One region of the Marinomonas sp. ABL3_031 genome, then DNA from elsewhere that is predicted to be linked to it. Evidence: predicted binding sites of a transcription regulator. Region 1 holds the regulator's gene; each other region holds the start of a gene.
What was found. Region 1 encodes FNR, which switches genes on or off when oxygen is low (the NO sensors DNR and NnrR bind a similar motif). Its sites were predicted from a motif close to TTGATNTANATCAA; they were not measured.
Positions count from the first base shown of each region.

Region 2: ACXAH2_RS09135 (cytochrome-c peroxidase) is a predicted target of FNR. The motif match lies at 2,066-2,079, and genes of this name have one in related genera.
Region 3: ACXAH2_RS10830 (cytochrome ubiquinol oxidase subunit I) is a predicted target of FNR. The motif match lies at 6,789-6,802, and genes of this name have one in related genera.

Region 1 covers NZ_JBSWYU010000012.1:30,984-41,562, reverse strand. Annotated here, with positions in the region: gene ACXAH2_RS13335 (SpoIIE family protein phosphatase) at 1-966, shown strand, start outside; gene ACXAH2_RS13330 (UPF0149 family protein) at 1,100-1,747, opposite strand; gene ACXAH2_RS13325 (RecQ family ATP-dependent DNA helicase) at 1,842-3,599, shown strand; gene ACXAH2_RS13320 (SprT family zinc-dependent metalloprotease) at 3,596-4,105, shown strand; gene ttcA (tRNA 2-thiocytidine(32) synthetase TtcA) at 4,227-5,066, shown strand; gene ACXAH2_RS13310 (YfaZ family outer membrane protein) at 5,077-5,649, shown strand; gene ACXAH2_RS13305 (adenine phosphoribosyltransferase) at 5,734-6,276, opposite strand; gene fnr (fumarate/nitrate reduction transcriptional regulator Fnr) at 6,300-7,061, opposite strand; gene hemN (oxygen-independent coproporphyrinogen III oxidase) at 7,085-8,455, opposite strand; gene ACXAH2_RS13290 (alpha/beta family hydrolase) at 8,583-9,167, shown strand; gene tusA (sulfurtransferase TusA) at 9,191-9,424, shown strand; gene ACXAH2_RS13280 (CBS domain-containing protein) at 9,449-10,039, opposite strand; gene ACXAH2_RS13275 (hypothetical protein) at 10,076-10,384, opposite strand.
Region 2 covers NZ_JBSWYU010000006.1:190,601-201,179, forward strand. Annotated here, with positions in the region: gene ACXAH2_RS09130 (AAA family ATPase) at 1-1,807, shown strand, start outside; gene ACXAH2_RS09135 (cytochrome-c peroxidase) at 2,194-3,396, shown strand; gene ACXAH2_RS09140 (aldo/keto reductase) at 3,490-4,542, shown strand; gene fusA (elongation factor G) at 4,710-6,803, opposite strand; gene ACXAH2_RS09150 (cation:proton antiporter domain-containing protein) at 6,985-8,157, opposite strand; gene ACXAH2_RS09155 (TIGR04211 family SH3 domain-containing protein) at 8,173-8,838, opposite strand; gene ACXAH2_RS09160 (DUF934 domain-containing protein) at 9,001-9,477, opposite strand; gene ACXAH2_RS09165 (nitrite/sulfite reductase) at 9,461-10,579, opposite strand, start outside.
Region 3 covers NZ_JBSWYU010000008.1:164,592-175,170, reverse strand. Annotated here, with positions in the region: gene ACXAH2_RS10875 (N-acetyltransferase family protein) at 79-552, shown strand; gene ACXAH2_RS10870 (VOC family protein) at 941-1,357, shown strand; gene ACXAH2_RS10865 (N-acetyltransferase family protein) at 1,413-1,853, shown strand; gene ACXAH2_RS10860 (LysE family translocator) at 1,919-2,536, shown strand; gene ACXAH2_RS10855 (GNAT family N-acetyltransferase) at 2,581-3,048, shown strand; gene ACXAH2_RS10850 (dioxygenase family protein) at 3,467-4,087, shown strand; gene ACXAH2_RS10845 (TauD/TfdA dioxygenase family protein) at 4,163-5,038, shown strand; gene arsN2 (arsenic resistance N-acetyltransferase ArsN2) at 5,191-5,619, shown strand; gene ACXAH2_RS10835 (alpha/beta fold hydrolase) at 5,708-6,604, opposite strand; gene ACXAH2_RS10830 (cytochrome ubiquinol oxidase subunit I) at 6,954-8,528, shown strand; gene cydB (cytochrome d ubiquinol oxidase subunit II) at 8,530-9,666, shown strand; gene cydX (cytochrome bd-I oxidase subunit CydX) at 9,750-9,860, shown strand; gene cydD (thiol reductant ABC exporter subunit CydD) at 9,863-10,579, shown strand, end outside.

The sequences.
Region 1 (10,579 bases):
GGTTTGAATTTGGTCAAAGAGCTAAAAAAACTAAGCGGTACACGCTTTGTCCCCATGATTATTTTGGCCTCACACACATCTGAATCGGTTATGGATCAGTGTTTCCATTCTGGCGCTGACGATTTCTTGCCTAAGCCATTTGATGAAATGCTCTTTAGTATACGTCTTAAAACTCATATGCGACATGTTGCATTGGTTAAAGAGATGTATAAGAAAAATAAAGCACTTACTTATTTCCAAGACATGATTGAACGTGAACATGAGATGGCTCATCAAGTTCTCGATCACATTCAAACTCGCAGCGAGAAAAATTCTGACCAAGTTGCCATTACGCGCATTTCGGCCGCCAGCTTCAATGGTGACTTGGCTCTTGTTAAAAAACGATCTGATGGTTCTAGATTGGTCTTCGTCGGTGACTTTACTGGTCATGGTTTACCTGCATCAATAGGGGCATTACCTGTTATGCAAACTTTTTTTGATGCTGTAGATGATCTAACTGAGCTTGGTGAATTAGCCATTCGTATTAATAAAACCCTGCATAGTCTTTTGCCGGATTACATGTTCTGCGCTGGTTATTTATTACTATTAAGTCCTGATGGAAATTTTTGCTATTGGGGAGGTGGTATGCCTCATGCTGTGATACGTCGAAAAAATGGTGAATTGGATTTTATCCAATCTTGTCATATGCCTCTGGGGGTTCAGACGACTTGTGAGTTCGACCCTAGCTTAAAGACCAATCATCTTAATTCAGATGACACCCTAGTGATATTGTCAGATGGGGTTGTGGAATTAAAAAACATCGAAAATCAAATGCTTGGTGATAAGAAAACCAATGAATTAATTAATCTACATTATCAGGACAAGAATCTTGCCGCTGCACAAAATAAGATGGAAAATGATCTAGAAGAATATTTGGGAGAAGCGGTACAACTGGATGATATTACTTTGGTTGCACTGCGACCTTAACAATCGATAGTCCTTTTATAAAACAGAGAGGGCGTTTCTCTGAAAGACCCGAAGGAGCACCTAATGGATGTAAAGCATTAGTGCAACGCAGGAGCAGGTTGCCGTAGTCAGAGGCCTTTTTTTCCTTCCTTAACTATTTTCTCTGATTATTTTTCTTAGAAGATTTGTTTTTATTACCTTTGTGGCGAGCATTTTTTACTACTGACTTTTTCTCTGGTTCAGTACGTAATACCAAAAATAAATCGGTAACCACCTCCGGAATTTGAGCGATACAAGAAATAGTCAGTTTTTCACTAGAGCGTATCTCAATGACTTCATCGTCATCAAAAAGATCGGAGGCAACCATGATGGGAAGTAAAAGCTCAGCGACCACTTCTTCTTTTTCTGATTCAAACCACTGAGTTTCAGTCATGAATACACCTTCCATGAAGCCTGTGGCCCATTCTTGCAATTCACTTAGTTCTTCAGCAGAAGTCCCCATTTCGATAGCACATGGCAACAGAAAGCCTTCTTCTGACTCAAGTTCTTTTTGAATATCAATGAAAAGACGAGATAAATACTGAATAATTTGCTGTTGTTGTTTGTCATTTTCAAATTCTGGAGTTTCTTCAAACACCACTGGCATCCAATTTGATTCGCTTATATTCACGGGGCAAATTGACAATGCTGTCAGAAAGCCGTGTGCCATAACAAAGTTTTGGCATTCTTCATGAACTAGATCAGAATCTAAAAAGTCTTCTAATGTTTCCAGTTCAAGATCATCAAGAGGTTGGTGAGCCATGTGTGAATTCCTAATGTTAATTTAGCTGGGAATTTTAGCGAAATGGCTCTGAAAAATCGATGCAGATTTTTTGCAAATCAGAGATAATGAGCAAATGACTGCAAATAAACAATCTGCCTTGGAGCAACTAGGCTTCTCTGAATATCGTCCCTTGCAAGAAGAAGCAATTGATAGCTTGCTTGATAATAGAGATGTGGTTCTGGCCGCACCTACTGGTGGCGGAAAATCCTTAGTGTATCAAGTGGCTGGTTTGGCAAAAGAAGGGGTTGCTGTTATCGTCAGTCCGTTAATTGCTTTAATGAAACAGCAAGTTGAATTTCTAAATCTTAAAGCAGTACAAGCACGATTTTTAAACTCAACGCTAAACCCTGGAGAGCAAGACGATTTAACTTGGTCTATTCGACATAACCACATTAAATTTCTTTATTTATCACCAGAGAAGCTAATCCAACCATCTGTAATCGGCTTATTGCAAAGCGTTGAGATAGCTCTATTTGCCATAGACGAAGCGCATTGTATCGCTCAATGGGGTGGATATTTTCGTCCAGAATACCGTCAATTAGGGCAAATTAAACGGCTTTTTCCGACCCCTCCTATCATAGCATTGACAGGCAGTGCCGATAAAACCACATTAAATAACATTGATCAATCACTTAATCTGCATAATAGCTTATTGCTAAAAGGCAGTATTGATCGACCAAACATACAGATGCAAGTCGCTCAGAAAAAACAGGCTAAGCAGCAAATTCTATACTTTTTACATCACGAAGTAGCTGGACTTTCAGGCATCATATACTGCCGTTCACGAAATAGCACTGAACAATTATCTCAATGGCTCAACCACCTTGGCTTTAATAGCCTTCATTACCATGCTGCCATGACGGAAGAGGCTAAAAATAAAAGCCATACTATTTTTTCTGAACAACTTGGTACTATCATGGTAGCAACCACTGCCTATGGAATGGGAATTGACCTTCCGCATATCGGTTTTGTGATTCATATGGATTTACCCAGTTCACCCGAATCTTATTATCAAGAAATTGGACGCGCAGGGCGTAACAATCAAATTGCTAAAACTTTATTACTCTATGGCTTGCAGGACATGATAAAAGCCCAGCAATTGATCAACCTAGAGACACAAGAATACCTTACCGAAAGGCAACGGCTACGAGACTTATTTGCCATTATTGAAAGTCGCCACTGTCGCAAACAAAGTTTATTAGCTTATTTTGATGAAGAAATAGAAGAATGCGGCCATTGTGATCGTTGTAAAGCCAAACAAAAAGAACACAATGTGACGATAGCAGCGCAGAAACTACTGTCACTTATTTATCACACTCGTGGAACACAAGCGTTTTCTACTTTGATTCAGGTGTTATTGGGCAAGCGAGTCAAAGTCACAAAAGAAATTCAGGCGGAAAAGCTGTCTTTATTTGGTCAAGGAAAAGAATTGTCTGAAGTCCAATGGAAATCAGTAATTCGCCATCTTTTGGCATTTGAATACATTCAGTTGGAAAATACTCAGGTGTTTTTTGTTCGTCTAACTGAAAAGGCACGACAAGTGCTAAAAGGTGAAGCACAGCTTATTATTGCTAATGATTTCTACTACCCAAGATTAAACGAATTAGAATTGTCTCATGAGCACCTAGCTTGGCATAAGATATCTGCTTGGCGGCATCGCAAATGCGTGCCCTTATCAGATGTGCAATTGCGTAAGATATGCCAACATAAACCTAAAAACGCGGCTTCATTAAGTCGTCTAGTAGGGATTTCTCTTGAGGAGGTTAATCACTTTGCCGAATCACTCTTGGTATTATTACATCAAGACCAGTCGACATCAGTATTGCAATGACTCATCAAAAAAACACAACCTCACTAAATGAACAAGCCTTACTAGAAGCATCGGTTGAACACTGTTTTCAGTGTGCCGATGCTTTTTTTGGCCATACTTTTTTGCGTGCTTCTTGTAACCTAAAGCAAAGAGGCAAGGCTGCCGGCACAGCTCATTTACAAAAAAACGAGATGCGTTTTAACGCCTTTATGTATCGACAGTCACCAGAAAAATTTCTTCGCACAGTTGTGCCACATGAGGTGGCTCATATTATTGTGTATCAAATATACGGTTCTGATGTTCGTCCACATGGTAAAGAGTGGCAAGCTGTAATGAGAAAAGTCTTTGGGCTCTCCCCGGATAGAACACATGACTTTGACGTACCAGCCCCTAAAACACGATTTTTATACGCCTGTCAGTGTCAACAGCATGAATTTACCGCCCGTCGCCATAATAAGGTCGTGCGCGGAACGGAATATCGCTGCAAGGCCTGTCAACAAAGGCTTTTATTTGTTAATCAAATTTAAAGCTATGTTAATTGACTTATAAATCATGAATTTTTATGCACATTTTACTCTGGAGTTGCATTTTTAATGCGATGTTTATGGGCTTATAGTAAAATAAACATGTTTTGTTTTTAGTGTGTGAATGATGGATCTATCAAATCGTCCCAAAGAAAAATTGGAGCTGAATAAGCTTCAAAAACGCCTTAGAAGATTGACCGGCCAAGCCATCGCAGATTTCAATATGATTGAAGAAGGCGATAAGGTCATGGTGTGTTTATCTGGCGGCAAAGACTCTTATACTATGCTTGAGATTTTACGTAATCTTCAAGCCAGTGCACCTATTGATTTTTCAATTGTTGCAGTCAACCTTGATCAAAAACAACCAGGCTTTCCAGAGCATATTTTACCTGCTTATTTGGAAGAAACGGGTGTGGATTTTCATATTTTAGAGCGTGATACCTATAGTATCGTTAAAGAGGTTGTGCCCGAGGGTAAAACAACCTGCGGCTTATGTTCACGCTTACGTCGTGGTTCTTTGTATGGTTTCGCTGAAGAGATAGGTGCGACAAAAATTGCCCTTGGTCATCATCGTGATGACATTTTAGAAACCTTATTTTTGAATATGTTTTTTGGTGGTAAATTAAAATCTATGCCCCCCAAATTGCTAAGTGACGACGGCAAACACCTGGTAATTCGTCCTCTTGCTTATTGTAAAGAAAAAGACATAGAAGCCTTTGCTGAGTTAAAAAAATTCCCTATCATTCCTTGTAATTTGTGTGGTTCACAGGAAAACTTACAAAGACAGGTAGTAAAAGACATGTTACAAAATTGGGAGAGAGAGTACCCCGGTCGTACTGATACCATGTTTACTGCCATGCAAAATGTTGTACCATCCCACTTAGCAGACACAGAATTGTTTAATTTTAAAGAGCTGAAGCAATCTCCCTCAGCTTTTGATCGACTTAATATTATTTCACTATAGGATTTGCGAAATGAATTTAAACCTTAAAGCCCTTTTCCTAACGCTAGGTCTATTAGGCTCATCCATTGCCTCTGCTGCTTCGACAGCTTCCGTTCATTTAACAAATGATACGGTTCAAGGTGATGTGAATTTGGATATGGGTACCTTTGGTATTGGAGCCGGGGTTTCCTATGATAAAGATGAAGATATTACGGCAGGGTACTTGGGGTTCAATGTTCAAGATTCCGAGGGTGGTAATGGTCCTCTGCAAGTGAGTATTGGCACGCGAGTTTACGCCGTTAATGCGGACAGAACGGCTGACGACGACGATATTTATACGGCGGTAGCTCTTGGCGGTTGGTACCGCTATACGTTGCAATCAGCCAATCGCGTTGCTATCTATGGATCCGGTTATTATGCGCCGGAAGTGCTGTCATTTACGAATCTAGATCACATGTATACTTATGAGTTTCGATTAGAATACATGACCATGAGAAATGCGCGCGCTTTTGTACGCTACGGTAATACCGTTATTGTTTTTGAAGACAATAGTCGTGAAGAAGCAAATAAAGGTTTTGCTGTTGGTGCTGAAGTAGAATTTTAATCTAGTATAATCGTTTAAGTATAAAAAAGTGGCTGTTAGCCACTTTTTTATACTGCTCAATTCATCGAAAATAAGACTTAAATCTTATTCACCATCAAAAGCGCACAAGCTGAACACTGGAACTTGTGTATCACGCAATTTCTGACTGCCGCCTAAATCCGGCAAATCTATAATGGCTGCCACTTCTTTAATATTGGCACCTTGAGCTGTTAAAAGCTTGATAGCAGCAAATAGGGTTCCACCAGTCGCTATCAAATCATCAAACAATAGCACTTGATCACCAGAATTAACCGAGCCTTGCTGAATTTCCAATTCAGCTTCACCGTATTCCAATGCGTATTTTTGAGAAATGGTCTTGCCTGGTAATTTGCCTTTTTTACGAACCAGAATAAGAGGCTTTTGTAACTCATAAGCTAACACCGCAGCAATTAAGAAGCCGCGAGCGTCAATGCAAGCTATATGGGTGATATCAGAATCAATGTAGCGATGAATATACGCATCCACAACCATTCTCATGCCTTTAGGATCACTGAAAATAGGGGTGATATCACGAAAACTAATACCTTCCTTTGGCCAGTCTTCTACGGTTCGAATGAGAGATTTAACGTAAAAATCATCGTAAAGCATCTCGAAAATTGCCTCTGTATTATTCAAAAGTGTGCAATTTTATCACAATCAGGCGCTACGCCAATGAGTTTTTGCATCGCTTCGAAATTAACGATCTGAATTTCTTTACCATCAACATGGATCAATTCATTTTTCTGGAAGCGTGTCATGACACGGCTTACTGTCTCAACCGCTAGACCAAGATAATTGCCCATCTCGCCTCTAGACATTGACAGACGAAATGCAGACGCAGAATAGCCACGCTTTTTAAACCTATTAGACAAATTCAATAAAAAAGAGGCGACTTTTTCATCGGCATTCTTTTTACCTAATAACACCATCATGTGTTGATCATCTGAAATTTTTCGGCTCATCAGGCGAAAAATTTGATGCTTTAATGAAGGAATTTGATTGGATAATTCTTCAAGATGCGCAAACGGAATTTCACATACGGTCGTTGTTTCTAATGCTTTTGCAGACACAGGGTAACTGTTTGAGTCAATACCACTTAACCCCAACAATTCACTGGGGCAGTAAAAACCCGTAATCTGCTCTTCGCCAAAAGAGGTGATTTTGTACGTTTTTAATGTGCCTGAGCGAACGGCAAAGAGTGAGTCAAAGGCATCTCCCTGACGGAATAAAAATTCACCTTTTTTAAGCGGACGCTTACGTTCAATAATTTGATCAAGTCGGTTAATGTCTTCATCAGCTAATGCAATAGGAAGGCATAATGCGTTTAGACTGCAATTCTGACATTGTGAAGTAAGCTTACTGCTGAATCTAGGCTGAGCGTGTGTTATAGCCATTGTTGGTTCTCCCTGATACGAATCTAGATAACTTTTGAATACTGTATTGCACCATTAAGATATTTATCGAACACCATACAAACACAACGTATTAGCAATCTGCCTCGTTCGGTCACTTTTATCCCATTTCTGCCTTGAGATGAAAAGTATTGCACCATATTATCTGCGAGAATGGGTTCTAATCTTGCCAGCTCATCAGAGAAATATTCGACAAATTTAATGTTATGTTTTTTCTCAATTAAGTCAAAATTCAGTTGAAAGTGGGACAGTAAGGTCATGATAACATCATGACGAATACGATCATCCTTATTACTGATATATCCCTTTGCGATGGCCAATTGTCCGTTTTCGATACTTTTTTTATAGGCATTCAATTCCAATTGGTTTTGCATGTAAGTTCCATTGATGCTGCTGATACCAGAAACACCAAAGGCGAGTAAATCTGTACCAGAGTGCGTTGTGTAGCCTTGAAAATTACGATGTAACAATCCGCTATCACGAGCTTTAGCGAGTTCATCTTGTGGTTTGGCAAAATGATCCATGCCTATGTATTCATAACCTGCGTCTACCAAGTAATTGATGCTCATCTTGAGTATAGCCAGTTTTTCTTTGGCGGGAGGCAAATGTGCTTCTGGCAAACGTTTTTGAGAGCGAAAACGATTAGGCAAATGCGCATAGTTAAACAAGGATATTCGATCAGGTGATAATCTAATCACATGATCTAATGTTTTCTGAAAACCAGACACGGACTGAAAAGGTAAACCATAAATAAGATCAAAATTAATGGATTGAATACCCAGTTCACGGGCCTTGTTAACTAATACCTTGACCAAATTATAAGACTGAACCCGATGTATACTCTGTTGTACTTTGGGATCGAAATCTTGCACACCTAGACTAATACGATTAATACCAAGTGATACTAATTCCGTAAGCTTATCGCCATCGATTTCTCTAGGGTCAATTTCAATGCTAAAATCCTGACCCCCATCTTGCTGCACATTAAAATTATCGTGCATGTGAGCAAATAAGGTACGAAAATGTTGAGCGTTCAAAAAGGTAGGGGTTCCGCCACCAAAGTGCAATTGTGTTACTTCACGACGATTATCAAGCATCAGACTTCTCAAGCGCATTTCTTCACCCAACAGCTCAACATAATCAGAGCCTTTATCATATTGCTTGGTGACTATTTTATTACAAGCACAGTAGTAGCAAAGGTTTGCACAAAAAGGGATGTGAAAATATAAACTCAATGGGGCGCAAGAAGGCGCCATCATATTGGTAATTAAAGCGACTTTATCAATGTTTGCGTCAAATTGCGGCGCGGTAGGATAGGAAGTATATCGCGGCCCTGATAGGTCATACTTAGCGATTAGAGCATCATCCCAAATCATTACTTGCTCCTATTAAAATTTCTAATAGCAAGTGTACTCTTAGCTTAAAGTCAGTTAGCTGACCTAGATCAATAGACTTAGACCGAAATGAATTAACCCCTTATAATTGAACCTTTTATGGCATTCTATGATAACCAAACTTGTATTAACCCATGGCGCAGGGGCGGGCCACCAAAGCGATTTTCTCAAACAATTAAGAATGGGGTTAAAGGCGGAATTGACATGCTCCGTGGAGCCTATGACCTTTGACTATATGAAAATCCAGGAAAGCAATGCAATTAAACGACCACCACCAAGATTTCCGACCTTGGTGACTGAATTAGAAGCACATATTAAAAACAGTAGTGATTGCGTGTTGGCAGGTAAGTCCATGGGGAGTAGGGTAGCAACGCAGCTAACTGAATTGCCCAATGTAAAAGGCGTTATTTGTTACGGCTTTCCCTTTTACCCACAAGGTAAACCTGAGAAAAATCGTTTATCCTTTTTAGAGAGACTAACCAAACCTTGCCTAATCATCCAAGGCACACGAGATGGACTTGGTAATTATGCTTGGGTGAATCAACAAACACTCAATAGCATGATACAAATGCATTGGATCGAAGGCGCGGACCATGATTTTAAATTGTTAAAAAAATACCAACGCAGCCAACAAGATGTCATTGCCGAATTGACTAAAGTAACACTGGATTGGTTAACACAAATAGAAAATTAGTAAAAAATGAAAAGAGGTTTTGAATGGAACACCAAGCTCTACTTGATGCGAGTGGACTTCTTTGCCCTGAGCCCGTGATGATGCTACATGGGGAAATGCGTAAAATAGCAGATAAAGAAATACTGAAGGTCATAGCAACTGACCCATCGACCACACGTGACATTCCAAAGTTCTGCCAATTTTTAGGTCACAAATTGGTTCAGCAAGAAGAACACGAGGACATCTATTATTATTGGATAGAAAAAAAGGGGGCTTAACGCCCCTATTTCATGTGCAAACCATTAGGCCACTCTGAGTTTTTGATCACTCTTATTACCTTGTACGGCAATGTTATAGATTTGTTGAAAGTTAGAGAATGACACGTCGATATCCAAGCGCAACTCCCTTGCCACATCGTTTGAAGACACTAAGCCTCGAATGGATTTGCTCGCTTCGTCAATAACCAATAAGTGTTGATACTGATTATTACGCTGACTAAACAACAAGGATTCAATATCTGAGTTCGCCAGTGATTTATATGACAAGGCCAGTAAGTTTTCCTTTGGGCGCATTAGATCGGCAACCAATAATTCCGAGCGCTGGTAACCGTCGGCGACTTGTTTAATGAAAATGTCCTCAGAAAGATCCTCCAAACTGATTACACCAATAAAATGATTGTCAGCGTCAACCACCAATTTCATACGTACATGCTCTTTACGCATTAATTTTACCAGTTCGTCTGCTCTTACATTAGATTCAATAACTCTTGGTCCACCCGTTGTAAAATCCGTAAATACGGTAAGAGCGGGTGAGTACAGATTGGTATTATCCGCCATTACAGGCCAAGTTAGTTCATTTACGTCTTTTGTAGATACATAAGTTAGGGTTTTCATAGCCATGCTCCTCGATACAATTAGAGATAAAAATAATTAGATGAGACTATGGCTAGGCGGTGCTCTGGCTTCGGTTAGAGTTAAGTAAGGATGGGGAGGTAAATCTTGCAGACTATTGTAGAGATTAATCTTTCTTACGTATGTTGATGGCAAGAAATTTTGATTTATGCCTATGTCTTTGTCAGAGCTAATGTCCTGATCAGCGACGTTGGTCTCGGTAAAAGCGTGTTCCATGGTAGGCTCTATCCAACGCAATTGACTCACTTCATTGGCATTAGCACGCTGAGACACCGTCAATAATGACGAGAGCAGAACAGCCAATATAATGAGTAATTGTGTTTTCATCCCACACCTACAAAAGTAACAAGACTTTCAATATATGCCTGTTAATCAAAAAAGCACAGTAATTTGGTAAAGATGCTCAAAATTTGCACTCTGTGCATGATTTGAGCTTGTCAATACTTGATCAAATATTGATCTATGTCGCACTTATTGTCTTTTTAATCGCCTACAATCTTAATGGTCGATATCACTTTTAGG
Region 2 (10,579 bases), on a different contig from region 1:
TCAAACCTTGGCGGCAGATGAGAAACTGTTAGAAAAAGAGACGGCGCTTATTGCTGACCAGTTAGTGAATTTGCAGCATCAGCAGTCACAAGGGCAACAGCAGATTTTGTTCCTGCTGGCTAATTTAGGTGTGACGCCTATCTTTGTAGAAAATAGCCAGACGGATATGCTCGATGCAGAGGCTAACCAACAACAAATAGTCCCATTTATTCAGGCTTGGAATGCACTTCAGCAGACGCAAGCCAGTGCTCAACAACAGCATAATGAGCTTATGCTGCTTGAAAAGGAGCTGCAGACCTTACAAGAGCAAAGACAAAACTACGATGCTCGTTTAGCTGAATTAGAAAGCAATGTTAAATTGGCCAAGCAAGCTTTGGAGACAGAGCAAATTCGACAAAAAGAAGTATCTACCCACATTGCTCAATCTGAGCAAGCATTACAAGAAGCAATGCAGCAAGCGGGTGTGTCACAAGAGAGAATTAATCTGTCTTTGGAGAAGGTGCTAGGTCACTTGCAGCAAAATCTTGTCGAATGGAAAGAGGTGAAAGCTTCCCAGGACCAGCTTATTCAAAGCCGTGATCAGGCCCAATTCGAGCAAAATAAACTGCAATCCTCACTCGAAGAAAGTCAGCATCATCTTCAAAATGCCAATGTTAAGCGAATTGACTTGGAAGACGAACTGACTAAGCTTCGGGCTGCTTTAAAAGAGTACTTAGGAGAAGAGACGCTAGACTCATTGCAGCACGCAATGAAACAAAAAGTGGCAAATGCTGAGCTGCAGCAACAGGATCAGCAAGCCCAGTGGCAGGCCGTTCAAGACGCTTTGTTGGCTTTGAATACTGAGCTTAAAACGATTCTAAGCAGTATAGATAAACAGCTTAAAAATGAGCAAACTCTGCTGCCTAATTGGTTAGACAGTCTTGAAAAAGTAGGCTTTGCTGATGAGAAAAATTGGCAAGCAGCACGAGTTCCTGCTGAACAATTACAGGCATGGCTGGAAAAAGATAAGGCATTGCAAGCTGCTATTACTCAACATCAAACCTTACTAAATCAGGTTAAACAAAGCTTGCAGCAACATCTTGAAACACAAAAAGATATCTCTGATGTCACCTTGTTGTCGTTGAATCTGGATGCGTTAAAAACAAAACGTGATGAAGTACAGACTCAACAGCAAGCATTACATCGTGAATGGGGTGTGGTGACTGAGCAGCTAAAACAAGAGGAGCAGCGCAGTAAACAAGTGGCGGGTTTGCTTGAGCAATTAGATAATAAGCGTGCGGATTTCATTCATCTAGAGCGCCTTAATTATGTGATTGGCTCAGCGGATGGTGCTAAGTTTAGACGCTTTGCGCAAAGTCTCACTTTGGATCATTTGGTGTATTTGGCTAATCAGCATCTGCAAATTTTGCATCGTCGTTATCAATTGAAACGCTGTGAGGAAGATACGCTATCCCTAGAAGTATTGGATACTTGGCAAGCCGACGCCAGCCGTGACACCAAAACCTTGTCGGGAGGTGAGTCTTTCTTGGTCAGTTTGGCATTGGCGTTGGCGTTATCCGATCTGGTTTCTCATAAAACCAGCATTGATTCTCTGTTTTTGGATGAAGGCTTTGGCACTTTAGACAGTGAAACCTTAGAGTCCGCTTTGGATGCTTTGGATAATCTTCATTCATCAGGCAAAACCATTGGCATCATCAGTCATATCAGTGCTCTTAAGGAACGTATTCCCGTGCAGATTAAATTGACCAAGCAAAGTGGCTTGGGTGTGAGTCGACTAGCGCCAGAATTTGCCGTCCATGACTCTTAGCAAAAAGTGAATGTAAACCTATAGGTGCTTGCAACTGGTGCAAAAGTTTTCCCCAGATAAATGGGAACAAGTATGTAAATAAGTTGTAAAAAATTAATAAAAACAGAATCTTAAAACTTCGTTCAATATTGAGCATCTTGACTTTACAAAGCACTGAATAGGAGCATGACATCGATTTGTTTATGTCTGATTAATCAGTAAGTTGATTGGTTATCTTTAATAAGGTGCCCAGTAAGATTGTCACTGATATCTCATACCTTGATATAGATCGTGTTTTTCAGCATTTTATAGAGAAATTAAGTAATAATGATTGTCATTGTTTTACTGGTTTTTTTTAAGGGTGTATGATGCTCTGCAAATTTTCAACTGAGCCTTGAGTAGTTTTCATGTTACGTCTTCCTTTGGGTTTAATAGCGGTATTTTTATTAACGGCTTGTAATGAGTCATCAAAATTGGATGTGGCGGCAAATTCACAGCAACAGCAAGCTGCCAACGAGTTACCTGTAGCCTTATCTGATCCCAAAGCCTTACTGGGTTCACAGCTGTTTTTTGATACTAACCTCTCAAAAGAGCGCAATCAGTCCTGTGGAACGTGTCACGCAATCGCTACCGCCTTTGTTGATAAGCGAACAGACGCCTTGGATGGTGCCGTCTCATTGGGCAGTGATGGGCAGTCTATGGGAGGGCGTAATGCGCCAACAGCCGGTTATGCCGCTTTTTCGCCGGCTTTTCATCAGCTGAGCAATGGTGAATATCGTGGCGGTCAATTCTTAGATGGACGTGCTTCTGGTTTGGCAGAGCAAGCAAAAGGTCCGTTCATTAGTCCTCCCGAAATGGCGTTGCCGGATAGTGCTGCGGTTATCGAGCGAGTAAAAGAGAACCCTTCTTATATTGAGCGTTTTAATAGTTTGTATGGTGATGGTGTATTGAACGATACGGAAGCGGGCTATAATGCTATAGCTGATGCCATCGCAACCTTTGAAAAGACTGAGCTCTTTATGCCTTTTGATTCGAGATATGATAGGGCATTACGTGGTGAAATTAAGCTAACACCACAAGAAGAATTGGGTAAAACCCTGTTTTTTTCGCAACAATTTACCAATTGTAATGCTTGCCATCAGTTACATACTTCACCCTTGAATCCTCAGGAAACCTTTACTAATTATGAGTATCGCAATATAGGTGTTCCAACTAATCCCGCTTTGTATGCGCATACAGGAACAGTGGATAGGGGGTTACTGGATAACCCTGATATTCATGACGAGAAACAAGCGGGTAAATTTAAAGTGCCGAGTCTACGTAATGTGGCTGTTACAGGGCCTTATATGCATAATGGGGTATTTAAAGACTTGCGCACTGTCGTCTTGTTTTACGATAAGTACAATAACCCTAAACGCACCATTAACCCAGAAACGAATAAACCTTGGGGGGATCCAGAAGTGGCAGCGAATATTGATTTTGAGGAACTCGAAAAAGGTCCAGCGCTACCAGATCAAAGAGTGGATGCCATTGTCGCTTTCTTGAAAGCTTTGACAGATCAACGATATGAATCTTTGTTAGAGTCTAATAGCAGGGTTAGCGCTGAGTAGCAACTCCTCATTGTTTTCATTGATAAAACTGGTCTAGTGAGGCGATTTCTGTTTACATTGGACTTTTCTTTTTTGCTAAGAAGGGTGTGAATAATGAAATATGTGCCATTAGGTCGAACTGGCTTAGAGGTTTCCCGTGTTTGTTTGGGTACCATGACGTGGGGAACACAAAACACTCAAGCGGATGCTGATGAGCAAATTGAATACGCCTTAGATCATGGCGTTAATTTTATGGATACTGCGGAAGTGTACTCCGTACCGCCAACACCAAAATCTTATGGTAAAACAGAGACCATAATTGGTGATTGGCTATCTCGTCATCCTTCCCGACGTGATGACATTGTTTTGGCGACTAAAATTGCAGGATCTGGTTTAAGTTATGTCCGTAATGGTGGTCCCATTACTGGTAAAGCTGTTGTTGCGGCCGTTGAAGATTCTCTAAAACGTTTGCAAACGGATTATATCGACTTGTATCAATTGCATTGGCCGAATCGTACTTCCCCACATTTTGGAAAACACTTTCCAAATCATTTCCGTTTTAGTGATGTAAACGCAGAAGAGCATTCCAATCAAATGCTGGACATACTGCAAGGTCTTGAAGCTTGTATAAAAGCCGGTAAGATTCGCCATTTTGGTTTGTCTGATGATACTACTTGGGGGATCAATGAATACTTGCGTCTGAGCGAAAAGCATAACCTACCAAGAGTGGCTTCAATTCAAAACGAATTTAGTCTGTTGCATGCGAAAGACTGGCCATATCTGATTGAAAACTGTGTTCACCAAGATGTGGCATATTTGCCTTGGTCGCCATTGGCTGCAGGTGCGTTAACCGGTAAGTATTTGGGTGGCGCTCGTCCTGAAGGAAGTCGTTGGAGTTATGCGCAACGTAATGGTTTATTCCGTGATACGCCAATGACAGATAAAGCGGTGTCTGCTTATGTGGATGTGGCAAAATCTTATGGTATGACAGCGGCGCAATTGGCCTTGGCTTGGTGTGATCAGGTGGATGGTGTGACATCGACCATCATAGGGGCAACGTCATTGACGCAGCTTAAAGAAGATATAGCTGCCTTTGATTTAGCGTTATCCGAACAAGCCTTACAAGATATAATGGCAGTGTTTAAAGAGTATCCTGTGCCATTCTAATGGTTGCTGCTGCTTTAATCTCTTGACGTTTTCTACTTGGCAATAAGTGAAATAAAACCGGCGCTTGCCGGTTTTTTTATACTTGATATTTCTTTCTCAAATTAAAATTGCAGATACAAAAAAACCGATGCAAGCATCGGTTTTTTAAAGAAATCGTCTAAGTGAAATTACTTAGCGTCTTTCTCGTTTTTCTCTTTCGCTGCAGCGATTACCGTTTCAGCAACGTTAGCAGGACATGGCGCGTAGTGAGCAAATTCCATAGAGAACTGACCACGACCAGAAGTAATGGTACGTAGGTGACCAATGTATCCGAACATTTCAGATAGAGGTACTTCACCTTTAATACGTACGCCAGTTAGGCCAGCTTCTTGGTCTTTGATCATGCCGCGACGACGGTTCAAATCACCAATTACGTCACCAACGTTGTCGTCTGGAGTGAACACGTCAACTTTCATGATAGGCTCAAGAAGTTGTGCACCCGCTTTTGGAATAGACTGACGGAAAGCGCCTTTAGCAGCGATTTCGAAGGCAACAGCAGAGGAGTCAACTGCGTGGTAACCACCGTCGAACAACTCGATTTCAACGTCTAGTACTGGGTAGCCGGCTAGAACACCTTGCTCCATCATAGACTTGAAGCCTTTCTCAACAGCTGGGAAGAATTCTTTCGGTACGTTACCGCCCACAACCGTTGATTTGAAAGTGAAGCCAGAGTTTGGCTCACCTGGTTTGATGCGGTAATCGATTTTACCGAATTGACCAGAACCACCAGATTGTTTCTTGTGAGTGTAAGAATCTTCAACTTCTTGCGTGATGGTTTCGCGGTAAGCAACCTGAGGCTGACCAACGATTAGATCCACACCGTAAGTACGTTTCAAGATGTCTACTTTGATGTCTAGGTGAAGCTCACCCATACCTTTCAAGATAGTCTCACCAGAATCTTGGTCTGTTTCTACTTGGAAAGATGGATCTTCTGCAACCATTTTACCGATTGCGATACCCATTTTCTCGTTACCGCCTTTGTCTTTTGGCTGAACAGCGATAGAGATTACAGGCTCAGGGAAGACCATTGCTTCAAGTGTGCAAGGGTGCTTAGGATCACATAGAGTGTGACCAGTTTGTACGTTTTTCATACCAACGATAGCGATGATGTCACCAGCTTGTGCTGAAGAGATCTCGTTACGGTCGTCGGCTTGCATTTCAACCATGCGGCCAATACGTTCAGTTTTGCCAGTTGCAGAGTTAAGGATGGTGTCACCTTTCTGAATACGGCCAGAGTAAATACGAACGAAAGTAAGGGCGCCAAAGCGGTCATCCATGATTTTGAATGCAAGTGCTTTTAGAGGTTCGTCAGCGCTAACAGTAGCCACTTCACCTGTTGGGTTACCTTCTTCATCAGTCAATTCTTGTGGATCAACTTCTGTTGGGTTAGGTAGGTAATCTACAACGGCATCAAGAACGAGTTGAACACCTTTGTTCTTGAAGGCAGAACCACAGTATGTTGGGAAGAAAGCAAGGTCACGAGTACCTTTACGGATACAGCGTTTGATCTCTTCGATAGCTGGAACTTCACCATCTTCAAGGTAAGCCATCAAGAGATCTTCGTCTTGTTCAAGAGCCGTTTCGATCAAAGTTTCATGGTATTCTTCAACCTTGTCTACCATGTCAGCTGGAACGTCTTCGATGCTGTAGTTTTCAGGAAGACCAGTGTCATCCCAAACGAAGGCTTTCTTAGAAAGAACGTCAACAACACCAACAAATTCGTCTTCTTCACCGATAGGAAGTGTCATAACAAGTGGATTGGCACCTAGTACTTTTTTAACTTGCTCAACAACTCGGTAGAAGTTAGCTCCTAAACGGTCTAGCTTGTTAACGAAAATAACACGTGCAACTTCTGACTCGTTAGCGTAACGCCAGTTCGTTTCTGACTGAGGCTCAACACCACCAGAACCACAGAATACACCAATACCACCGTCAAGAACTTTAAGCGAACGGTATACTTCTACAGTGAAATCAACGTGCCCAGGTGTGTCGATGACGTTTAGGCGGTGCTTTTTCCACTCACAAGTGACAGCAGCAGACTGGATGGTGATACCACGTTCTGCTTCTTGTTCCATAAAGTCAGTAGTAGATTCGCCATCATGAACTTCACCAGTTTTATGGATTTTACCAGTTAGTTTAAGAATACGTTCAGTTGTGGTTGTTTTACCCGCATCAACGTGGGCAAAAATACCGATATTTCTGTATTTTGATAAGTCAGCCATTACATTACTCTAAATAAGTGAGGACGAAATTTGCGCGTTATTATACAGGACTTCTCATGGAGGGCCATATATTTCGCGCTATTCTATTATATTTTAGGGGATTAAAGAAAGGGGGTAACCAGAAGCAATTTATAATTACCAGAATTAAGGCATAAAAACCTTATAAAATAAGGTGTTGCGATTAATCTTTGCGCAATTTATCTGAGATAGCGATAGGGGACGGGTAGTTTAAAATGACGACATAAGTAGATAAGGCAAAACTTAAAATGGCGGTTGCTTGAATAACATGAGAGGCCTCTTGACCCAAAAGACCAATACTTGCCGCTAAGTAAGCAATCAGTAGCGAAAACTCACTGACTTGACCAAGGCGAAAACCTGCTTCCCAAGCGGTGCTGGATTCTTCTTTCATGCCTTTTAGTAAAAAACGAAACACCACAGGTTTGATGAGCATGGCGCCTACTGCGAGGACAAATGCAGGTAGGATGACTGCCCCTAAAAGGTCTAGGTTGAAGCTTGCGCCAATAGAAAAGAAGAACAGAATTAAAAAGAAATCGCGTAGGGGTTTAAGGTGTGTTGCTATGTATTGTGAAATTGGACTGGTTGCTAAGCTAACTCCTGCAATGAAGGCACCCATTTCTGCCGACAAGCCTGCGCTCTCTGCTAACACAGCTAGGGATAAACACCAGCCAATCGACACCAGAAAAATGTACTCATGAAAACGATCAAAACGCGCGATGAGTTTCAGTAGAATGTATTTCACAAATACAAATGAGGCGGCGATTAATAGCGGTAAACCGAGTAGCGGCTTTAGGTATTGCATTAGGTTGTTTTCCGCTGTGCCTGAACTGCTGTATAGCACCAGCAAAACCGCAATGGCAATTATGTCTTGTAATAACAATAAACCAACGACCAATTCACCTGTATGTTTATGGTGGAGAACTGTGGTGGGCAGTAACTTGATACAAACAATGGTACTGGAAAACATCATAGCCACGCCAATAATCACGCTTTCCAATTGACTGTAACCGAAACCTATGGATACCAGATAGCCAAGTCCGGCAAAAATAGCGGAACTCAGTAGCGCTACCCATGACGCTTTCTTGAGCATGTTAAGCAAGTGGCTGGGCTGCATGTCCAGTCCCAATAGAAAGAGCAAAAAAATGATGCCAATGTGACTCATTTCATCCATCAACTTGGGCTCGTTGATAAGAGAAAGGGCCGAAGGACCAAAGGCAATGCCTAGTGCTATGTAGGCAAGAATCATAGGTTGTCGTGTGTATAGGGCAATGGAAGCTACGACAGCCGCTCCAGCGAAAATCAAAAAAAAGGAGTGGACGATCGACACTTCCAGCATTCTCTCTCCTGTGTTTTACCAGTTGGCGTTGGCGATTTTTTTACGTCGTAATAATGGCGCTAAAATGCCTAACAGGAGGCCGCCAAACAAGGTGACTGCACCTATGATGAACCATTTTTGCTGATGGTTTTTTTGAAGTCTCAGGCTGTTTTTCTGGGCGATGTCAGCTTGTTGTTTTAAGCTTTCGATTTGGTAGCTGACGGTATCATTTTGTGAAACAATAATTTCGGCCTTTTCCGCTAAAGCTTGTACATCTTCCAATTGTTGTTTTAGAGAGGCGTTTTCTTGTTCAAGGCTTTGTTGTGTCGAAATAAGCGCTTGATTCTCTTGTTGACTGGTTCGTAAATCATCACTGATTTCATTACGGCGCTTGATTGCTGTCGTCAATCTTTTCTGCAATTCATTGAGTTGATCGCGCGTTACCATGTCATCGGATAAGTAATAATCCGCTACCCAGCCTTCGTTGCCGCTGGGCGTTAGAACCTTGGTGTAGCCATTGGCTTGTTCGAGTACCTCAAGAGGGGTGCCGCTTTTAATGCCGCGTTCAACAGCTCTGGTGCTATTATCTTGTCCTTCTCGAATAGCAACAAATTGAATGTCAGAAACATAAGCGGTAGCTGCAGGTAGTGCAGTTGATAAAACACTGCCTAATAAGAGGCTGATTATGTGTGTCTTTGTCACGTGGTATTCCTTTCACAATGAATCTATCTTTTATAACGATAATCATGACTTAGGCAAGACGCAATAGAAAAAGGCCATCGAAATGGCCTTTTATGTGACAATTGGTTAATGTGCTTAACAATAGCAAGTAGAAATCCATTGTTTCATCTTGCTGTTCCCCGTTTAACGGCGTAAGAATATTGGCCTTGGATCCGCCACATCACCCTGGTAAGCAACGGAAAAAGGTTTGTGTAGTAATAAGGCTTTTTCCAGATCCACTTCTTCAGAAAACTGGAAACTATTGAAGCCCACACGTAACAAATAACCTAACTGGTCAGGGATGAAAGCACCAAGTGCACGCACTTCACCTTGATAGTTAAAGCGCTCGCGTAGTAGACGTGCATAACTAAAGCCACGACCATCTGCAAAGGCAGGGAAGTTAACGCCAATCACTTCAAATTGATTTAGGTCTATACCCTTAAGGATCTCAGTACCGTCACCCGCTTCTAGCCATATGCCAGCTACTTTGCCAATGGTATCTTGTTCTGCGAGCCATCTTTGAGAAGGGACTATGCTGTTGTTATTGATGCTGGCTTCTGCATCTTGCAGCCATTCAAATGGGCTTTCAGTGATGATGCCGTCTTTAATTAGTTTTGGCATATGCAGCCTCCTTAAACGGTGCGATTCCCATGCGACGGAAGGTATCAATGAAACGTTCCTCTGATGAACGGTTGTCCACATAAACCTGCATGAGTTTTTGAATAACGCCACTGATTTCTTCTTGTGCGAAAGAAGGGCCCAAGATTTTACCAATGCTAGCGTCATGACCTGATGCACCACCAATGGATACTTGGTAAAACTCTTCGCCTTTTTTGTCGACACCCAAAATACCAATGTTACCCACATGGTGATGGCCACAGGCGTTCATACAACCTGAGATATTTAGATCTATGTTGCCAAGATCGTATAGGTAATCAAGATCATCAAAAGTTTCTTGAATTTGCGCAGCGATAGGGATGGATTTCGCGTTGGCCAGAGCACAAAAATCGCCGCCTGGGCAGCAAATCATGTCGGTTAGTAGGCCTAAAGTTGGGGTTGCAAAACCCGCTGCTTTGGCTGCTTCCCACAATTCTACTAATTGATCTTGACGTACATCCGCCAATACGAGGTTTTGTTCGTGACTAACACGTAACTCACCGAAGCTGAAGCGATCGGCAAGATCGGCGGCTTTGATCATCTGTTCAGCTGTCGCATCGCCTGGAGCTTGACCGGCTTTTTTCAAGGTAAGGGTAACAATGCGATAACCTGCTTTCTTGTGCTCGAATGTATTACGCTCGTACCAACGAGCAAATCCCGCACTTTCTGCAAGTTTTGCGCTAAGCTCGGCAGGTTGATTGCTCAGTGATTCGTAAGCCGGTTCAGTAAAGAAAGAAGCCAAACGGTCAAACTCGCTCATTGGTACTGTGCTTTCTTTACCGCGTAGGTGAGCCCATTCGGCATCAACACGGCGACGGAATTCTTCAATACCAAGGGCTTTTACCAGAATTTTGATACGCGCTTTGTATTTGTTATCACGACGACCTTGCTGGTTGTATACACGGATAATGGCATCAAGATAAGTGAGTAAATCTTCACGAGGAATAAATTCACTGATGGTTACGCCAACCATGGGGGTACGTCCCAGGCCGCCACCTACAATCACTTTAAAACCAATTTCACCTGCGTCATTTTTCTTAATATGCAAACCAATGTCATGCACTTG
Region 3 (10,579 bases), on a different contig from region 1:
ATGTATAGCTGAGTATTTTGTGTAAGTCAGGGCTCAATGTGTTCATTTTATCTGGAGAGAAGTATTGTGATTAGAGAAATGACAAAGTCGGATTTTGTTGCCTTTTGGCCCACGTTTGCTGAGATTGTTACAGCGCAAGAAACCTACGCGTTTGATCCTAATATGACTCAGCAAGAGGCGTATACCCTTTGGTGTGAGTCGCCGATGGCAACCTACGTGTTGGTCGAAAATGATGTGATTCTAGGCAGTTATTATATCAAACCCAATGCCATGGGGCCGAGTCGCCACATTAGTAATTGCGGGTACATGGTGTCCTCTCATGCGAGGGGAAAAGGCGTGGCCCGTCGTATGTGTGAGCACTCTCAGCAAGTTGCGAGGACACTGGGTTTTGAGGCGATGCAGTTTAATAGTGTGGTCTCCACAAATGAAGTTGCCATTCGACTTTGGGAAAAGCTGGGTTTTAGTATTATTGGTACCATTCCCCAAGCTTACAAGCATAAGCAATTAGGCTATGTTGACAGTTATATTATGTTTAAATGGCTCGCTGATTAAGTAAGCTCCTGTGCTGCCTTAATGCCATAATCCATGTAGGTCTCCTTCGATTCTTTCAGAGAAACGGCTTCTTAGTGTTAAGAGTGATTGAAAGGTATTAACATTCCTGCTCACTCTTGCCTTGATAGGCCGTTTCTTAGATAAGACTGATGTTCAGAAGACTTATTCGCCCCTTGCTTAGATAGCTTTATATACTAATATGTGGTCTTATTAGACTAGATTAGTGCCTTTAGATGTGATTGTTATCGTTACTTATTGGTTACTTTAAAAAAATTTCTATTGCCATTATTTTTCAAATTTTCCTTATTTAATATGAATTAACGAGAGACATTCGTATTCATTATGAAAACGCGTTTATGTTAGTATGCGTTTTTCAAAAGGAGGCTTTGTGAAGCAAAATATTGTGCACGTTTCACTGGTTGTGAAAGACTATGATGAAGCGATTGATTTTTATGTGAACAAACTCAACTTTGAATTAATCGAAGACACTTATCAGCCTGCACAGGACAAACGTTGGGTGGTGGTGGCGCCACCGAATTCTCATGGTGTGACACTATTATTGGCTCGAGCATCAAAACCAGAACAATATGATGTTATTGGTAATCAAGCGGGTGGTCGCGTCTTTTTGTTTTTAAATACCGATGATTTTTGGCGTGATTACGAACGCATGAAAGCCATTGGAATTCATTTTGAACGTGAGCCTCAGCAGCAGGATTATGGCACAGTGGCTGTTTTTGCTGATTTATATGGCAACTTATGGGATCTTGTAAAGTTTCATCCAGATCACCCTATGGCGAATCGATAACCTTGAGCTTCATTGCCATTTTATGAAATGGTATGAATAGAGAGTGGGAGGTGTAATGCAAATTAGACAAATGGCATATCGAGACAGGGCTGTTTGGGCGGAAATGCGAGCTGCCTTATGGCCAGAATACGATGAAGATCATTTACCTGAGCTGGATAAATATTTTGATGGTAAAAGTAAAGATCTAGTGGCCGCTTTTATTGCCGAGCAGGATGACATAGCAGTAGGCTTTATTGAACTCAATATACGTTCCTTCGTGGAAGGCAGTCATCAAGATGCCGTGCCCTTTATTGAAGCCTGGTTTGTGACGTCAGAATATCGTGGCCGAGGCTTGGGTAAGGCGCTGATGTTAACGGCACAAGAATGGGCCTTGAGTCTGGGGTATTCGGAACTGGGCAGCGATACAAATGAATCAAATGCCTTAAGTATTCGTTTGCATCAAGAGTTTGGTTTTGAGGAGACGGCACGAGTCGTGTGTTTTCTGAAACAACTATAACGGCGCAGGATGCGTCAGATAAGTCATCATAAACTATCTATATACTCACATGGAGGTTTTTGCTTATGAGTTACTTTGCGTTTATTTGTTTTTGTTTGGTGGCCACGTTTACACCTGGGCCAGCAGTACTGTTAGTGGTTAAGAATACGCTAAAATTTGGTGTTAAAAAGGCTTTGCTGGGCATTTGGGGGAATGTGGCGGCAGTGATGACATTGGCGACCCTATCCGCCATCGGACTAAGCGCTTTGATATTGGCATCGGAGCCAGCTTTTGTCATTATGAAGTTGCTCGGTGGGGGCTATCTTATTTATCTTGGACTAAAGGCTTGGCGTTCAAAACAACATTTCGCGGTCATTTTATCGCAAAAAACACGCGTTATTTCTTCCCGTACCTTATTTATTGAAGCGTATTTCACAGGGGTATCTAACCCCAAAGCTTGGGCATTTTATACGGCTGTTTTCCCCCAGTTTATTTCGCTTCAAGACAATGCTTTTGCGCAGTTTAGTCTCTTGGCGTTGACCTTTGCGATCTGTTCTTTTGTCGCTCTGTCTGCGTATGCTTGGTTTGCCATGTCGGGCAGCAAACATTTAGCAAAAGAGGCTGCGGTGAGATGGTTTCATCGACTCACAGGTGGCTTATTCATTGGTTTTGGTGGTGCATTACTGTTGAGTCACAGAGCATAAGAACAGCAGGGCGAAATAGATAAATACAGCTGAGGAGAGTGTATTTGGCGACGGTAATTAGAAGAGCGGAGTTAACCGATACAAAAGCGGTAACGGATTGTGTTAAAGCGGCATTCGAGGGTTATATTGAAAGAATAGGGAGACCGCCTGGCCCTATGATGGAAGATTATTATCGAGTGATTTATCAGCATAGAGTGTTTGTGGTCTTAGTTGATGATGATTTGGTTGGTGTACTGGTGTTGAAAGAACGTGAATCCATTATGTTGTTGGATAATATTGCGATTCGACCAGATCATCAGGGCAAAGGTTTTGGCATGCAATTGCTTCATTTAGCCGAAATAGAAGCCTTGAAAGCGGAGTTTCCTAGGATAACCTTATATACACATGTCAATATGCATGAAAATATTAAATTATATCAATCTCTTGGTTATGTTGAGACAGAGCGTAAGAATAACGAAGGCTATCAACGTGTTTTTATGCAGAAGGATTTGTTATCACTAAAGGCGACATAAATAAGACGAATGACCGAGGTTGTTAGCATGATGATAGAAAAACAGATGAAGACATTTATCGAATTGCTAAACCTATGATTGATGAGGTGATTAAGGCACACAATGCAAAGGATTGGATCTTGTTCTCAAAATACCAAATGGACGACGAGCTTGATAATCCAAACAATGGAAACAAGGCTAAAGCTCAATATTATTGGCTGATTATTTTACATCCTGGTGATGTCGTCCTTTTGATGTGAAAACAAACCAACACCCAAGTTAAGGCGAATTATTGGCTTGCTATTCGATCAGCAAAGAAGCCAAGGTGAAAGAGGTCGGCTTTCGCCTTTTCTAAGGAAAGTAAATGGATGGGGAACCTAATCCTTTCTCATCTGTCTTTTATAAGAGCGTTTATTATTGATCTTATATAGGACACTCTATGACATTCTTTTCTCGCCGTGGTCTTATAAGGCGCGGTTTTATTCTATCCAGTCTAGCGCTGTTGTCGCGCAATACTATGGCGGCAGTACTGACCCCAAAAGCCACGGAAGGACCATTTTATCCAACGCCAGCCATGCGATTTAACGATTCGGATAATGATCTTGTTAAGGTGCGTGGTCGAGTGGAGGAAGCGGGTGGAGAAGTGATTCATCTGCATGGCAAGATTCGTTCTAAAACGGGTCAACCTTTGACGGGTTATCGCATTGAAATTTGGCAATGTGATGTGAATGGTAAATACTTGCACCCTGAAGATGACAACAACATAGAATACGATAGCGGTTTTCAGGGGTTTGGTTACGACATTACGGATGCCGATGGTGCTTATGGTTTTCGAACCATCAAACCGACACCCTATCCGGGAAGAACGCCTCATATTCATGTCAAGGTATTGGATGGACGCAGAGAGAAATTGACTACGCAATTTTATATTGCTGATGAACCGAGTAATCGCTCCGATGGTGTTTTTCGCCGTCTGTCCGCTGCCGAAGCCGACAGTGTTTCTATGGTGTTGGTGAAAAAAGACGGGGTCACCACTGCGCAAATTGACCTTATTCTTTAAAGTAAATTTCTATTTTTGCCAGTGACCAGTGACCAGTTACAATCACGGGGAAAGCACGTCTAAGAATATGCAACAGTGTCAAACCTAAGAGAAGCAGAACCTGTGATGAAGATACAAGCGTTAACGGAATCCATCGGTGCTATGGTGGAAGATGTGGTATTGAGCGATTTGTCTGATGAGCAGTTTGCGTTCTTGTATCAGGCTTTTTTACAGCACAAGGTTTTGTTCTTTCGAGATCAAGCATTAACGGTCGATGAACATTTAGCCTTAGGTAAGCGTTTTGGGGAGTTAGAACCTGCGCACCCATTCTTCCCTCATTTGGAGGAAGATAATCGTATAGTGGTGATTGAAACCTCTCCTGGTAATCCACCTGGCAAAAGTTTCTGGCATACGGATATGACCTGGCAACGGATTCCTCCTAAATGCTCCATCCTGCATGCGCAATATCTTCCTCAGCAGGGCGGCGACACTATTTGGTGTGACATGGCAGCCGTGTGGGCTGACCTTAATCTGGCTGAGCAAGAAGCAGTGCGTGACAAGCAAGCTCTGCATGCCTTACATGCCTTTGCCAATAGTCGTTACGATGACATAAATGAACAGGGTGAAAGCTCGGTGAGTAAAAAATCGGAAGATTTTCCTCCCTTGGTAAGACCCATGGTGCAAGCGCATCCCGAAACACACCAAACAGCACTCTTCATAAATGAACAATTTACTCGCGCTATTGTGGGCATGAGTGAACAGGAAAGTGACGCGTTATTAGCACAACTCTTTGCCAAAGCACGACAAACCAAGCATCAGGTGCGTTTTCAATGGCAGGTGAATTCAGTCGCGATTTGGGATAACCGCATTACCCAACATTTTGCTGTGACCGATTATGGTGATGCGCCGCGCCGTTTGCATCGTGTGACAGTACAAGGGAATGCGGAGATGGCCGGGTTACCTTATGAGTAAGTTCCTTTCAACGCATTCTTTAAATGTGTTAATGGAATAGGAGCGGACAACAAGTGGCCCGTTCTTTAAATCGCTCTGGGACGCTTGTTGATTTGAGACAAGTACTGCCAAGTGTGACTTGAGAATGCAAAATGATCTTTTGGGGAGCGCCTATGAACATATTATCAATGCGTTTTAATGCGCAAGCTGAGGCCTTGTTAATCCAGCATGGTTTGCCTTATGAGGATTTGTCTGGTGCGACACAGGTGGCCTTATTTGGTATGCAAGAAGGGGAGACCTTGGTGGGTATGATAGGGGTTGAAGCTTATCAAGAAGAAGGGCTGATTCGTTCTTTGGCCGTTAATAAAACCTATCAAGGTTCCGCTTTAGGGCGAGCATTGGTTCAGCATGCAGAGCATTGGGCAAACAATGAAGGCATGAAAGCCGTTTATCTTTTAACAACCACTGCGAAAGCGTATTTTTCAAAGCTGGGTTATCAGGTCATCACCAGACAAGAAGCTCCCACAAGCATAGTGAAAACAGAACAATTTTCGTCCTTGTGCCCAGCATCAGCCAGCTTGATGAAAAAAACATTCATCTAATGGCAGTGGCATTCTTTTCCTTTTTATCAGTGACAGCTCGAATCAGTGGCCACTCTGATTTACCAAGTAAATAAGCAATAAACACACTTTACAAGCGGCTGTGAAGGTTAATGGCTTGCACAGCACGCATGACTTGTTCTGTGTTCTGTTGATACAAATCCAGTGCTGAGTTTTCCACCAAGGTTAGATGAATGTCCGCTTGCTGAAACAGCTGCTTTGCCAAGCGCATGTATGTGCCTGGGTGGGCCGAGCTGGCGTCGACGCTTTGCAGCCAAGCCACAGGTTGTGTGAGCTGAGCAAAGGCGTGTTGTATTTGCTTGAGTTTGCCTTGTAGATCCGCTTGCTCTTGTTGTGTTTGATACCAGCGTGTGGGTAATAAAAAGGAGGGCAGCCAGGTTAACGCGGGAGCGAACCAATCGGTATGCAGATGATCTTGGGTAATAGTGGCGTTAATTAACACTATGCCTCGAATAAAGGTAGGGTACTTTACGGCCAACAAAGGCACTAAGACGCCAGCGTAACCATTACCGACCAAAATAAGCTTTTGCTGACCGTTTCTTTGCCAAATATTTTGAATCACAGGGGCCAGCATCTCCGCTTGTAATTCAATATCTGCGGGATAATTTTGTGGGTAAGTTGAGCGTCCCCAGCCGGGTCGATCAATGGCAATCAAACGATAATCCTGTTTAATCTCATCGCTTTGAAAATAGGGCTTGAAGCTGCTGTCATCGGTATCGTGAATAAAGACTAAGGTGTCTCGTGGCGTGAGGCTGCGATCACTGCTGGCATAGTGGAGTTTGAAGTCACCGCTTGGGCCTTCCATATAGAGCACATGATTTTGTATTGGGCCTAAATCATTATTGGCCTCATTAAATTGAGTGTCAGAATTAGGTGAAGAGGAATCACAGGCAGCTAGAAGCCCCACCAAGCTTGTTGCTAGTAGGAAGCGAAAGGGATAAGCAAATACATTAGCGAGCGACTTCATGGTGTGTTTTCCATACCGAGATAGCACATTAAAAAGCGCATCCTCTGCTTTTTTAAATAGAGTTGAGATTGTACATGATTGACATCAATAGTCATTCCTCTTTCAGAATAAAGCCAAAGATTGCGTTCGTCGGGAGACGGTTTTCCCTGTCACAATCTGACAATGTCTGTTCACTATCATTCTCTTGATCTATAGCAATGTTTCAAAATCCAACAGCACTCATAATCCATTCTTATAGTAAACCCTGATCTTAGGTTTGGGGTTTCGGTGGGCGTTGGATAAAAAGAACACTGTGCCAGATGTGTCGACAAGCGCCTTTTTCTCAATCAAATGAATGGGTTGAAGTCATATGATTAACGAAGCTGTAGTGGATCTATCGCGGTTTCAGTTTGCTCTTACTGCTCTGTACCACTTTTTGTTTGTTCCTTTAACACTAGGGATGGCTTTTTTACTTGCGATCATGGAGTCGGTCTATGTGATCACGGGTAAACAAATTTACAAAGACATGGTGAAGTTTTGGGGCAAATTGTTCGGCATTAACTTTGCCTTGGGGGTAACAACCGGTTTGACCATGGAGTTCCAATTTGGCACCAACTGGTCTTATTACTCTCATTACGTGGGTGACATTTTCGGTGCACCACTGGCCATTGAAGGCTTGATGGCTTTCTTCTTAGAGTCCACGTTAGTCGGGCTGTTCTTCTTCGGTTGGGATCGCATGAGCAAGGTCAAACACTTGATGGTGACTTGGTTGGTGGCGCTGGGCTCTAACTTATCGGCATTATGGATTCTGATCGCCAATGGTTGGATGCAAAACCCAGTGGGGTCTGAGTTCAACTACGAAACCATGCGCATGGAACTAGTCGATTTTGGTGCTTTGTTATTGAACCCGGTGGCACAGGTGAAGTTTGTTCACACGGTTTCTGCTGGTTACACAACGGGCGCAGTATTCGTATTGGCCATCTCCAGTTACTATCTATTAAAAGGTCGTGATCTTGCCTTTGCACGGCGCTCTTTTGCTATTGCCTCAGCGTTTGGTTTGGCGTCAGTATTGAGCGTGATCATTCTCGGAGACGAGTCTGGTTACGAGTTGGGGGAAGTGCAAAAGGTGAAACTGGCGGCGGTTGAAGCCGAATGGGAAACTCACGAAGCACCAGCGCCTTTCACTATCATTGGCTTTCCGAATCAAGCGCTTGAGGAAACGGAATACGCTTTACGTATACCGGGCTTGATGGGCTTGATCGCCACCCGTTCTTTAGACGAAGAAGTGATGGGCATTAAAGAGCTGAAAGAGCATAACCGTCAGCGTATCATTAACGGTATTTATGCCAATCAGCTGTTGGAAGAATTGCGTTCTGGTAATCCGGATCCATTGGTGAAAGAAAACTTTGACAAGGTTAAAGACGATCTTGGTTATGGTTTACTGGTCACTGCCTTCAACGAAGACATTAACCGAGTGTCTCCTGAGGACATTGACATGGCCGTTGACTACTCGATTCCACGAGTGGCGCCTTTGTTCTTCTCATTCCGCATCATGGTGGCCTGTGGCTTCCTTATGTTGCTCATGTTCGCTGTGGCCTTCTATCAAAATGCCCGTCGTCGTATTGGTCAAAACCGGACCTTACTGAAGTTTTTTGTGGCCAGTTTACCCTTACCTTGGATCGCCTGCGAAACTGGTTGGTTCGTTGCTGAATACGGTCGCCAACCTTGGGCGATTGGTGAGGTGTTGCCAATTCACGTGGCGGTATCCAATCTGACTGCGGGGGAAATCTGGTTCACCATCATAGGTTTCACTCTACTTTACAGCGCTTTCTTGGTGGCCGAGATGTACTTAATGATTCGTTTTGCCAAGCAAGGGCCTTCCAGCTTACACACTGGACGCTACGCGCTTGAACAAGAAGCTGATCAGCTAAAGCAGGGGGTATAAGATGGATTACGAATTATTAAAAATCATTTGGTGGGTGTTGGTCGGAGTCTTGCTGATTGGTTTCTCCGTAACCGACGGCTTTGATATGGGCGTGGGAAGCTTGTTGAAAGTGATCGGGGGGAACGATGCGGAGCGTCGCATCATGATCAACTCCATTGCACCGCACTGGGACGGCAACCAAGTTTGGTTCATCACCGCAGGTGGTGCTTTGTTTGCGGCTTGGCCTGTGGTCTACGCGACATCCTTCTCTGGCTTCTACTTTGCCATGATGTTGGTGTTGGCGGCCTTGTTCTTCCGTCCAATCGGCTTTGACTACCGCTCTAAGTTAGAAAGTTCAAAGTGGCGTAATAGCTGGGATTGGGGCATCGTATTTGGTTCGGCTGTGCCGCCGATTATTTTCGGTGTGGCGTTCGGCAATCTGTTGCAAGGCGTGCCTTTCCAGTTTGATGAATACCTTCGAGTCACTTACACAGGTTCCTTCTTCGCCTTGTTGAACCCTTTTGCCATTCTATGTGGTTTGGTCAGCTTGATGATGCTGGTCACTCAAGGTGGCGCTTGGTTACTCATGAAGACCGAAGGCGACTTGTTGCGTAAAGCCGGTATGGCGACCTCCATCACAGGTTTCTTAGCTGCGGTGTTTTTCATGCTGGCGGGTGTGTGGTTGGCCTTTGGTATCGATGGCTACGTCATCACTAGCGTGGTAAATGGTAATGAAGCCATGACACCGTTAATGAAAACCGCAGAAGTTCAGCCTGGGGCGTGGTTGGCAAATTATGCCAAGGTACCGGCTCTGATGTTGGCACCAGTGATTGGTATCTTGGGTATGTTGATGGCCGCAATTGCGGGCGTGAAGCGTAAAGGGAGCTTGGCCTTCTTGAGCTCTTCGCTAGGGATTGCGGGCATTATTGTGACGGCTGGTGGCTCTATGTTCCCATTCTTGATGCCATCATCCAGTTTCCCAAGCATGAGCTTGACTATGTGGGATGCGACTTCCAGTGAAAATACCATGATGATCATGTTTGTGGTGGCGTGTATCTTTGTGCCTATCGTATTGGGTTACACCCTGTGGAGCTACCTAGTGATGTACGGTCGTTTGAACAAGCAGCACATTGAAGCCAACAAGCATTCTTTGTACTAAGCAAGGTTAGAGAAAATCAATATGGGTAATGGATCGAGTGAGGCATGCAGACCTTACTTGATCAACAAATAGGAGAATGAATCATGTGGTATTTCGCTTGGATTCTAGGCATTTTATTGGCTTGCTCTTTCGGTATCATCAATGCGGTATGGTTAGAGTTTAGTGGTTACGAAGGTGAAGAGGAGCAATCCTAAGCATGATGGCGGGCAGAAAAGCGGCCTCCAAGGCGTCAAAAAGTAAACGCATCAAAACCCCCGAAGCCGGTTTCCTAACCGAATTGGCGACGCAGCAGTCGGCTCAATACCGATTCGCGCAAGGCTTTGGTGTGTTATTTGCGGTGGCCTTGGTGCTGCAAGCTTGGGCGTTTGCCAACCTGTTTTCCGACATGGTGTTGCAACAGGCGTTTTCGCTTTTCTTCCTGTTTCTGGCTTTATTTGCTTTGTTATTACGCGCTCTTGCCAACTTTGGCCGAGAGCGCGTTTGTGCTTCTGCGAGTCGGCACATTCGTTATGGCTTGCGGCACAAATTGATCGCCCATCTCACGCAATTGGGCCCAGCGCGTTTGCGTATCGAAGAAGACGCGGCCTTATCGACACGAGTCTATGAACAAGTAGACGCTTTGGACGATTATTTCAGTCGCTATAAACCACAAGTGTTTATGGTTACCCTGATACCTTGCGTGATCTTATTATCGGTCGCTCCGGTGTCATGGGTGGCCTTCTTAGTTTTCATGCTCACCGCGCCATTGGTGATCGTCTTTATGATTTTTGTTGGTTACAAGGCGGCGCAGGCGAATCGTCGTCAATTCAATGTGCTGGCCATGTTGTCCAACCAGTTTATGGATCTCAGCCAGGGGTTGGCGGAACTCAAACGCCTTGGTCGCACACACGCTGCACGAGATCGTCTGTCTAAC